2 regions of the Paenibacillus sp. 2KB_20 genome follow, and region 1 is predicted to be linked to the other one. Evidence: a T-box and tRNA genes for the amino acid it is inferred to sense, from the RefSeq annotation. Region 1 holds a T-box; the other holds one or more tRNA genes.
What was found. The T-box of region 1 lies ahead of metG (methionine--tRNA ligase). A T-box ahead of a tRNA ligase gene usually reads a tRNA of that ligase, here a tRNA-Met.

Region 1 (5,372 bases):
AGTGACTTGGCTATAGAAGCGATTACTGCCGATGAGCTCGAGCAGGTGGACTACCGTTTTGGCACGGTTCATGTGCTTGATCTGGATTTGCTGCCAGCGGACTTGCCGATTGGACAAGTTGCTCCGGAAGCTGGACACGCCGCGTTTAAATTTTTGGAGACGGCCATCGAATTGGCGAAGGATCATAAAATTCAGGCTATATGCACCGCTCCGCTGAATAAGGAAGCCCTGCATAAAGGGGGCCATAAATATCCGGGCCATACGGAGATTCTGGCAGATTTGACCGGAACCACGGACTACTCCATGATGCTGTCTGCACCGAATCTGAAGGTCATTCACGTTACGACGCATGTCGGCATCATCGACGCTGTCCGTTCGATAAACCCGGAGCGCGTATACCATGTCATTAAGCTTGCTCATGAGACACTGCAGAAGTCCGGCATCGCCGCTCCGCGGATTGCCGTTTGCGGAATCAATCCTCACGCCGGCGAGAACGGGTTGTTCGGATATGGCGAAGAGGAAGAGAAAGTCATACCGGGCGTTGAGAAGGCGCAGGCGGAAGGAATCCAGGTCGTAGGCCCGCTGCCGGCCGATACGCTGTTCTTCCGGACGGTTCGCGGTGACTTTGACATCGTAGTGGCTATGTATCACGATCAGGGGCATGGTCCCGTCAAAGTGCTTGGCTTGGATGCAGGCGTCAACATTACCGTTGGCCTTCCGATTATCCGCACCAGCGTCGATCACGGTACGGCATTCGACATTGCCGGGCAAGGCATCGCCGACGAGAAAAGCTTGATGGAAGCGATCCGTCAGGCGGCGGAACTGGCGCCTAAAGTCTAAAGATGTTATTGCCGGGCGGGACATAGCGGCCGCCATTACCTTTTTATCGAAGTGACACTACAAGATTCCGCAGGAATATAAGCTGTTCATAACAAAAAAGATGACTCCACCTATGGGGTCATCTTTTTTTATTGTTCCTCAGGTTTCTTCGCTGTAACGGGATTCGTTCCTCATGACTGGGATAATCCAAACACGTAAGACTCCAGGAACGCTTTCAGCTGATTGAAGGATTCAGGTCTGGCACTGTATTTATACCGCTCATTCGGCATTTTGAAATGCATGCGCAGGAGACCCGCAGTTTTAAGCAGGGATAGATGGTAGTGCAGGTTGCTCTTTGAAAGGCCGGTCTTCTGCTGCAATTCGGTAAACGTAACGGGCCCTTTAGCCAGGATGTGCAGCAGCACCAGCCGCTTCTCGTCAGCCAACCCCTTGGTCATCCGCAGCAGCTGACTGGTGGGTGTATCCTCGTCCACCTGCTCATCATCTACGGCATAGCTGATAATGAGTTGTTGGTTGCTCACGTAGTCCATCCGGTTTAACGGCTTGATGTGATAGGTAGGGATGAGAAGAATGGCGTTGTATTCATCTTCAGGATCGAGCACAATTCCGCTTGTTGCCTCATCAATCAGATCAATGTAGGGGAGCTCCCGGCTTAGCTGCTCCATGCGGGCAGCGGAACGTCCCAGCAAGTCGTGAATTTCCGGCGTTATTGTATAGGCCCGGTGCCACTCCGTCATGATCTCATGACTGAGATCCCGGAATGTTTTAAGTCCCATCGGAAACCCATCTTCAAGATAAGGCGCCAGGATCTCATACAATTGGCCTTCTCCCAAATCGGCAAACCAGGCAAGAAACCTCTCGACGTTGTCTTTTTCCGGGCTGTCTACGATAGCCAGGTGCAGATAAGCAATAAGCTCGAACAGGTCCAGCTCTTCGAGCTTATCCGTAAAAGATGCAGGCAGTTTCTTCTGAATTTCTTTCCTCCACTTATTTCCTAGATCATGCATTTGGTTTTTATTATCTGTATATGCGAATAAGCTGGTGACCAGCTCGTGAACAGGCGAATAGTCAATTCGGATAACGGTCATGATCAATCTCTCCTTCAAGTACACATCATTCCATTTTTATGATACCACATCGTGGTGAAAATAAATATTGAACTTTTACTATGTTCATATATAATTGAACTTAATAATATAGTTCAAAAAAATATGAACTAATGGGCGGCGAGGGGAGAGACTGGAGATGAACAATTGGTTTGTTGCCGAATATCTCATCAGGCAGCAGCAGATGGAAGTGGATCGAACGGCCAGAGAGTCCTGGAAATCTAGGCATGACCCGGTAAATTTGTGGGCACGCATCTTCTCGAGGAAGAGACGACCAATACAACCGGTCACGAACAGGGCCCGAAGTTGAAACTAAGGGGAACAAGGAAGAATCGATCAACCTACGAGGAAACGGAGCTGGAACCGATGGACTTTCTTTCGGAGAATCGTTTAAGCGAGTGCGCCATGGAGGCGCCTGAATCGATGATGAATAGCGAGGAGAACCATGACGAACTGTTATCTGCTGTGCTTACTCTGCCTGAAACCCTAAGACAGCCGATGTATTTGTATTATTACGAGGATTTCAATACCTTGGAAATTGCCGAAGTGCTCCAAATTGAGCCTGAAAATGTACGGAACCGCATGAGCAGAGCCCGCAAGAAACTGAAGATGATGCTGGGGAAGAAGCTGGGAGCGATACGGGATGGCCGGGAAAGGGCAAGAAAGGATGCGCATCCGTCCCCTTGACTTCATTCATAAAGTTCGGGTATGATTTCCAGTAACTTGAATAATGTTAAACAAAAGCAATGAAGAGAAAGAGTACCTTGGTAACGTCTTTGAACAGAGAGCCCCGGCTGGTGAAAAGGGGTAAGGAAAGAACCTTGGGAATATGGTCTCTGAGCTGTGCACCGAAACTCTGCAGAGGGTTGTAGGCTGTACCGGATCCCGCACCCGTTAACGTGCTAGGGTATACACGCGATATATGGCGTCGTACCTAAAGAGGTGAATGCCGCAAGGCATGAATGAAATTGGGTGGTACCACGTGAGCGGCAAGCTCTCGTCCCTTTTGGGATGAGGGCTTTTTTTGTTGTCCAAAAAAAGGAGGATGATTGATATGACGAACATTTTTATCGGCGGTGCCTGGCCTTATGCCAACGGGTCATTACATTTAGGGAGGCTTGCAAGTTTGCTGCCTGGAGACGTGTTGGCGCGTTATTTCCGCGCGAAAGGCGATCAAGTCCTGTACGTTTCCGGCAGTGATTGTCATGGAACGCCCGTGGCGGTTCAAGCCATTCAGGAGGGCGTGGCTCCCGGGGATATTGCGGATCGGTATCATGGGGAGTTCGTGGATTGCTTTAAACAGCTGGGTTTCTCCTACGACTTATACACGCGAACCGACCAGACGTTTCATCACGCCGTGGTGCAGGAACTGTTTTTGAAGCTGCTGGAAAACGGCCATCTGTATCGAAAAACTATACAGCAAACGTATTGCGAAACCGATCAGCGGTTTTTGCCGGACCGCTACGTGGAAGGAGATTGTCCTGTATGCGGCAGCAGGGCCCGTGGGGATCAGTGCGACGCCTGCTCAACGATACTTGATCCGTCCGACCTGACGAATAGGACCTGCAAAATCTGCGGAAACCCTCCGGTGGAGCGGCCCACCGAGCATTTTTACGTAGCGCTGTCACATTTCCAGGCTGAGCTGGCGGATGATTTGAATAACGCCCGAGGCTGGCGGGATAATGCTGTGCAATTGACCCGAAGATACTTGGAGGAAGGGCTTCAGGACCGGGCGGCTACGCGGGATCTGACCTGGGGCGTGGATGTCCCCGTTCCGGGCTTTGAGGATAAGAAAATCTATGTCTGGATCGAAGCGGTCAGCGGCTATTTATCCGCCAGCAAGCAGTGGGCCGCGGAAACGGGCGGCGATTGGGAATCCTTTTGGCTCAAGGGGAGGGATGAGATTACCGCTTACTATGTTCATGGGAAGGATAATATCCCGTTTCATACGCTGATCTGGCCAGCGCTGCTGAAGGGGGCAGGTGACCTGCATTTGCCGGACCGAATCATATCTTGCGAGTACATGACGCTGGAAGGGAAGAAGTTCTCGACCAGTCGGAATTGGGCCATATGGGTGCCGGATTTATTAAGCCGTTATCAGCCGGACTCCATTCGTTACTTTCTCATTGCGAACGGCCCCGAGAAGCGGGATACCGATTTCTCCTGGAGGGAGTTCATTCACAGCCACAATGGCGAGCTGCTTGGCGCATTTGGGAATTTCGTCAACCGTACTTTGGTGTTTGTGAACAAATCGTTTGAAGGGAAAGTGCCCGAGGGCAGTATATCTGAAGAGTGGCAGAGCAGGGTTGAGGCATTGTACTGCGAGTCCGGGGCGCTCATTGAGGGTGGGCGACTGAAGGAAGCGTTGGAGTCAATCTTCAGCGTGGTGCGCATGGCGAACAAATATTTTGATGAACAGAAGCCGTGGATTCAGGTCAAGGAGGATCGCGAAGCGTGCGGGACAACGCTGTACACCTGCGTTCAGATCATTGCCAATTTAGCGAACCTGCTGCAGCCGTTTATTCCGTTCTCTTGCGATAGGATACGAAGTTATCTCTCGCTGGAGAAGCCTGTATGGGAGTGGTGCCGTGTTCCGGCTGGCAGGCCGATTCATGACGTAGAGCTTTTGTTTGAACGGATCGATACCAGCCGGATTGAGGAGGAGACGCGTAGGCTGGGGGAGTTATCCAAAAGGGAGTAATTGATTTAAGTGGCTAAGATTCAACTGACCCAAGGAGTGAGTAGTAAGTGATCAAGGAATGTAGTGGATCCAGTGCTAGAGCAGCAAGTAATTAGGGGTCTAGAGGTCAAAGAAGCAAGGGGTTTAAGTGGTCCAAGGAACAAAGGGGTTAAGCGATCCAAGGAGCAAGTGATTAAGGGGGCCATTAGCGAGTGTCAAAGAAGAGGAGGTGACCCGATGGTCCATTGTGACTGAGTACGGACTGCGATTTTGAGGACTGTGGTTCCGCTATTCCGTTGTTTCTTGGCATTTCGTAGGGTCATGCGGACAGGAGATCCGCTATTCTTAAGTTTTTACAAGAATGAGCCGTGATTATGGTGCATTAACGGAACCTGTGTCCGCATGGGCTTAAAAAACGATGGAATATCAGCAAATAACGGATTCTGTGTCAGCATGGACTCAAAAAAGGAGCGGTTTTCAGCGAGAAGAGCATCCGGACGATGCCTCTGAATCCATATGAAGCGAGAGTTTACCGGTTAAAACGCAAGTAGACGTAAAAGGAGCTCCCAGCGGAATGCTGAGGGCTCCTCTTCATTACAGTAACGGCATACGTTGTATCTTCACCGGATTAGTTATCCGTTTCATGAATCCAATCCGTCAATATGGCATCAAATAGATCAGGCTCTTCGAACATCGGATTATGGCCGCTTTTTTCAAAAATGACCTTCTTCACGTGTTCCTGCGAG
Region 2 (5,372 bases), on a different contig from region 1:
GACGATGTCCTATCCCGAGATTCGCGACTACATTGCTGAATCGTTCGCAGCCGTCATCGGGGAGCAATATCCGGAGGCCGAGGCCATTGCCGGTACGGCCACAGCCGGGATTCCGCATGCAGCCTTTGTATCCCAGAAGATGAACCTGCCCATGTCCTATATTCGGGACAAAGCAAAGGGTCATGGCAAGGAAAACCTAATCGAAGGCTTGATCAAGCCAGGTCAGAAGGTGGTTGTGATCGAGGATTTGATCTCCACGGGCGGCAGCTCGCTCAAAGCGGCGCAAGCGGTCAAGGATGCAGGGGCAGAGCCGCTGGTGGTATTGGCTATATTCAGCTACCAGCTGGATAAAGCGGTACAAGCTTTCGCTGAAGCCGGGATTCCGCTGCAGAGCTTGTCCAATTACGGAGCGCTGATTGATGTTGCGCTATCCGAGAATCGGATTCAGGAACAGGATGTGGAGCTTCTTCAATCCTGGAGATCGAATCCAACTTCCTTTGGCGTGTAAACAACTTATACCAGCTAAGATCATCAGGCTGTCGTCTTTGTGAGTTATCGCAGAGCGACGGCTTTTTTTATTGTAATGTGGAGAAGACAATCCATGGTGGGTGCCGGGTTGACAGCGGCAGGCTGGATCGTTACATTAGGACTGTACGCGGCTGGTAGCCAGCCATCGGTGTCCTTATGCTGATATAGAAGGGATATAGTCTAACAGATGAATGCTAAGAAAGAAGCAGTGCTTGAAGCCGGGAAGCGGTTGTTTTTGGAGCAGGGGATTTTACAGACGAGTATGGAGCAGATTGCCGAAGCGGTCCCCGTTTCCAAGATGACGATTTATAACTACTATCAGAGCAAAGAGGGCTTACTGGATCATGTCGTGGACCGGATGGTTGACGAGCTCATGGCGATTTACCGCGATATGATGGACCAGGCAAAAGATCCGCTTGAGGCGTTAACCGTCTTCTACAAGGATCAGCACAAATTTTCGGCGTTTGTCTCGCAGAAATTTGTGGCGGATCTGGCCAAATTCCCGGAGCAGATGGACAAGCTGCTCCAATTCAACCAGAAATTCGTTGTTCCGGAATTTGAAATGCTGATCTTTAAAGGCCAGCAGCTTGGACAGATACGGAAAGACATCTCTCCCCAGGTATTGGTTGCGTTCCTTACTTTTATCAAGGAATTTACAGCCCGGAACGAATGGTACCATGGTCTGGGGAGCCTGAACGTGATCAGTGAACAGCTGATGACGATTCTTTATCACGGTATTATCCAGCAGGAAGATCCGTCTAATCTAACATGAGTACAAGAACATTCCAGAGGTGATTTCGACCCGGGAATGTTTTTTTATGAAATTTTACTGTTGAGCAGTTTGAAAATCGGCTGATTTGAGTATATGTTCCTATAAATTTAGGGCCACGACTTGGTAGAGGGCAAGGAGATGTCTCACCTATAATAGTAATGATAACTTCAGATTTTAACACAAAATAGGCGGGGCTGACCGTAAGGAGGAGAGATCTTTGGAAATTCCGTCAAGGATCCAACTGACCGGCAAACAATTCTTTGTACTTACTGGCATTGTCGGTGCGCGGGCTGTTATTGGGTTAGAGGACCCTTTTCGTGGAACGTTGACCGAGGAGATGCCCATAGAAGTGGCCAAGATTGAGCAGGAGCTGCAGGAGAAAGACTTGATTGATACGGGTGACAGCGAGCCGGTTCTTGTGCAGGAACTGCTGGAATACATAGAAGTATGCAGCCGGACCCTGTTAACGATACATATGAGGGTGTCCGGTTCGGACAAGGAGCCGAAGGAGTGTTTCATTTATTACAGTTCAAGTCTGGTGGTAAAGGCCGATATTGAAAGCGAGCCTGACGGTGAGAGGGTCTATGTGCTGGAAGCGCTGGGAACCCCTTCGGAAGCTTGGCTTAAAATCATCAATCATCTGCAGCTGGAGGACCGGAAGAACCGTGATACAGCTCCATTGGCAATGCCTAAAGGCTGGTTTCAGCAATGGATGAGTGCCGAGCAAGGGGAGCAGGAGCCTCGCAAGTACTTGCTTGCCCAAGGCTACCCGGAATCGGTTGTCTCCGCCTTGGCCGATTGTGTCAGCCATCCGGAGAGATACGCTACCTTTACAGCGTACTATTGTCCGGATCTGAACTGCCGAATACAGGGAATCGAACTGTTAAGAGGACAGCATTCCAATTGGCTAATTCGCAATGAAGGCGAACAGGATCAAATTTGGGGCGCCACGGTAACGGAAATCATACGGGAGCTTGGCGCGGTGATTGAGCGCATTAAGTTTCATCCAGAACAATATGGATAAGCTGAAAGCTCATTATCCCGTACTGGGATTGCCGAAGAAGCAGCGGAACGCCGCGTTTCTGAACAAAATGAACCGGGGCCGTATGCCTGCGGCACCGCACCGGAGGAGCAAGAAAACGAGAGGATAATTACGACGCAACAACAGCAGCTGCCAAACGGATCGATTGTCATTTTGAAAGAAGGCAAGAAGAAGCTGGTGATCTACGGTCTTAAGCAAATTCTGGCGCTTGAGCAGCCGCAAAAGAAGTTTGTTGGATTTCGGTTTTTTTGTGGAAGTTTGGATATAATATGACAGCATTACATTATCATTCGGGTAAGGAGTCGCATAGGATGAACTGGGTATATTACGGAAAGCTGTATACAAGCAAATTTCAGGCGGGCTGCTTCGCTAAACGTTTGGAGCAGGATGGCTGGCTGTTCGGGTACCATGATCCGCGGATGGTGGAGGTTTACCGTTCCAAAAAGGGTCGCTATGGCGTGCGGTTTATGCCTTGAGAAAATTCCATTAAAACAGCACTTGACTTATTATAGGGAAATGGTGTATATTTATTCTTGTCGCTGTTTGATACAGCATTGACGCGGGGTGGAGCAGTTCGGTAGCTCGTCGGGCTCATAACCCGAAGGCCGCAGGTTCAAATCCTGCCCCCGCAACCAATTTTTAAACGATGTATGTATGACGTCCTTATGTTTATGTGTACATGTATGTTCAGGGCCCTTAGCTCAGTTGGTTAGAGCGGTCGGCTCATAACCGACTGGTCGGGGGTTCGAGTCCCTCAGGGCCCACTTTATCGAAAACCCTTGCGATGCAAGGGTTTTTTGCTGTTTATAGGGCTGTTTAGTTGAGTGAAAAACTATGGTGAAAAACGCATTTGCTAACGGCGGCTATTGATCGACAGTATCGTTCATTGAACATTGCTGTGGTCATTCCAAGGCGTTCAACTGCGACTTTCAGATAGCTGAAGGCACTGAGAGTATGGCTAATACGTCCGTTCTTCAAGTAGACCGCGATGTAAAGAACCCCTCCCAGTCCTATTTATGGTACATTAGCACATTCTGATCATGATTGCCGAAATGTCCAGACTAAGTCCGTCTATGTACATAAACTGTACCATTCCACAAAGCAAGGAGGTAAATATCGGTGAGTTACGAAAAATCTTGTTACGGCGGATACGGGAATCCAGTAGGTACTGTTCTGGTTTTATTTATTCTCTTGGTTATTATCTTGGGAACTTTTTGGATTTAACTAAGCACCTGAATGAAGCATTCATTGAATTAATTTAATTCACCAATTACGATACTGCACCCATGCGGTATCCCCAATTCGGTAAACGGGGACGGCCACTTTCCGTCCCCGTTTTTGATTAAGTTCATTGTACATAAACTGAACATCAAACAACGAGGAGATCAGTGCTGTAGTTAAAGGAACTGAAAAAGTTTTTTTTGAAAAAGGCGCACGATCAGGTATTTATTTCAAATGACAAAATTTAAGATGTCTAAGGCGTGTTTATTTGTCTGCGAACATGATATCGTGACAAGGGCAGAAAATAGTAGAGAAGGGGCACAGCGTTGGCGTGTGCCCCTTATTTGTCGTGCATCCATATATAGAAACCAACAGGGCATCAACGGTATAAGATTATGGTTCATGAGCTGGGCTATCAGAGCTGGAGGTGTTAGTTGTTGACCTGGACGATCGGCAAGAACTCTATGTAGCTGGTTTGATTCTATGGTCACCAAGCAAAATGTGAGACAGCTCTCCGTTTTTACGGGGGGGCTATTTTCATTTGAGGAAATTGAGCAATTTGACTAATCATTTGTCCAGATCCATTAAATCCATGGACTTATATATATGTTAAAGATTCGTTGATAATAAAGGAGGAAGCATAAAATGCACAAAAGAACAGTACTAGGAAAGGCAAATAGTACGGCCAAACAACTACAAGCGCCTAGAAGAGAGAGCTAGCTTATTCCTGTCCGTTGATAACTTTGCCATCGTTTTAATAAATGGACGGCCGGTAGTTATCGACAATCCGCAGGACAATGTTTCATTCTTTAATCCGGGAAGATCGTTTAATATTAGGCGTTTCCTTCGGAGAGGTACAAATGATATTGTGATCGCCGCTTTTAACTTCCCGTCAAATGCAAACAGAAGCGGAGATAATCCAGCAGGTGTCCTTGCACGTATCGAAATTGGACTAGAAAATTAGTCCGGTAGTAGCTCTAAGTTCAATCGGTTGCGAACGCTATAACGTTGCCGATGTCGTAATCATCGCCATGTTCGACTTTAATTCGCCGCAACCGGTATGTTGAGGAGTAGACGACTTTTTTGATGACCGATTTTTTTAAAATGATGTGCTCCTCATCGACGTACTTAGCTGACTAAGCAAATGGGACACTATAGTTTAGAACAAACCGCCTAATGATTGGGCGGTTTTTCTTATGCCAAGACATATCAAAAGGAGGACGCTGACACGTCCTCCCCTTAGTCCAGGGTATCCCCCGGCTGAGATAGCGGCCCGCCGCGTGCAATTTATCTGACATCCGCTATCTCGCATTCCATCATAACTGAAAGCCGAGAGGAACGACAATGGGAACACTTGAGAGTAAGAATTTGCTAATGCTGCACGAGCTCTTCAAAGCCGGAATAGCCAAAAGGGTAAAGGATTTTCAGGACGGCCGGATCGAGAATAAGACAGTGGATGATCTTAAGAAGCTGATTGAAATAGATATCGAATTGCAGAAAGATGAACTATAAAAACTATTAGAGTAGTCCTAATAATGGCCTTGCACATAACCATGTATGTCTAAATAGGATGTTGTAAGTCGTTTAAATTTAAGGAGGCATACAACGGATGCAGAAGAAACGGCCAGCAATAAAGAAGGTTAGAATAACATCTACAAAACAGGTGAAGAGACGTGTAAAGGTACAGAGACACGTACATGAATATGAAGGTAGTACCAAGCGGCTGAAGAAGGAGCAGATCGGCACACTACATTAAACGATGGTCACGTACACCCATTCAATTTTGCGACATTGATTCAATCACCTCTC

Region 2: it has a tRNA-Met gene. The T-box ahead of metG (methionine--tRNA ligase) is inferred to sense a tRNA for this amino acid. The anticodon was not compared.

What each region holds. Positions count from the first base shown of each region.
Region 1 covers NZ_JBFRHH010000002.1:627,138-632,509, reverse strand. Annotated here, with positions in the region: gene pdxA (4-hydroxythreonine-4-phosphate dehydrogenase PdxA) at 1-840, shown strand, start outside; gene AB4124_RS08555 (ArsR/SmtB family transcription factor) at 1,011-1,928, opposite strand; gene AB4124_RS08550 (RNA polymerase sigma factor) at 2,313-2,633, shown strand; T-box leader at 2,684-2,954, shown strand; gene metG (methionine--tRNA ligase) at 3,001-4,647, shown strand; gene AB4124_RS08540 (alpha/beta fold hydrolase) at 5,255-5,372, opposite strand, start outside.
Region 2 covers NZ_JBFRHH010000003.1:439,135-444,506, reverse strand. Annotated here, with positions in the region: gene pyrE (orotate phosphoribosyltransferase) at 1-508, shown strand, start outside; gene AB4124_RS11435 (hypothetical protein) at 548-691, shown strand; gene AB4124_RS11430 (TetR/AcrR family transcriptional regulator) at 716-1,300, shown strand; gene AB4124_RS11425 (hypothetical protein) at 1,518-2,324, shown strand; gene AB4124_RS11420 (hypothetical protein) at 2,654-2,818, shown strand; tRNA gene AB4124_RS11415 (tRNA-Met) at 2,901-2,977, shown strand; tRNA gene AB4124_RS11410 (tRNA-Ile) at 3,033-3,106, shown strand; gene AB4124_RS11405 (YjcZ family sporulation protein) at 3,456-3,566, shown strand; gene AB4124_RS11400 (hypothetical protein) at 4,908-5,075, shown strand.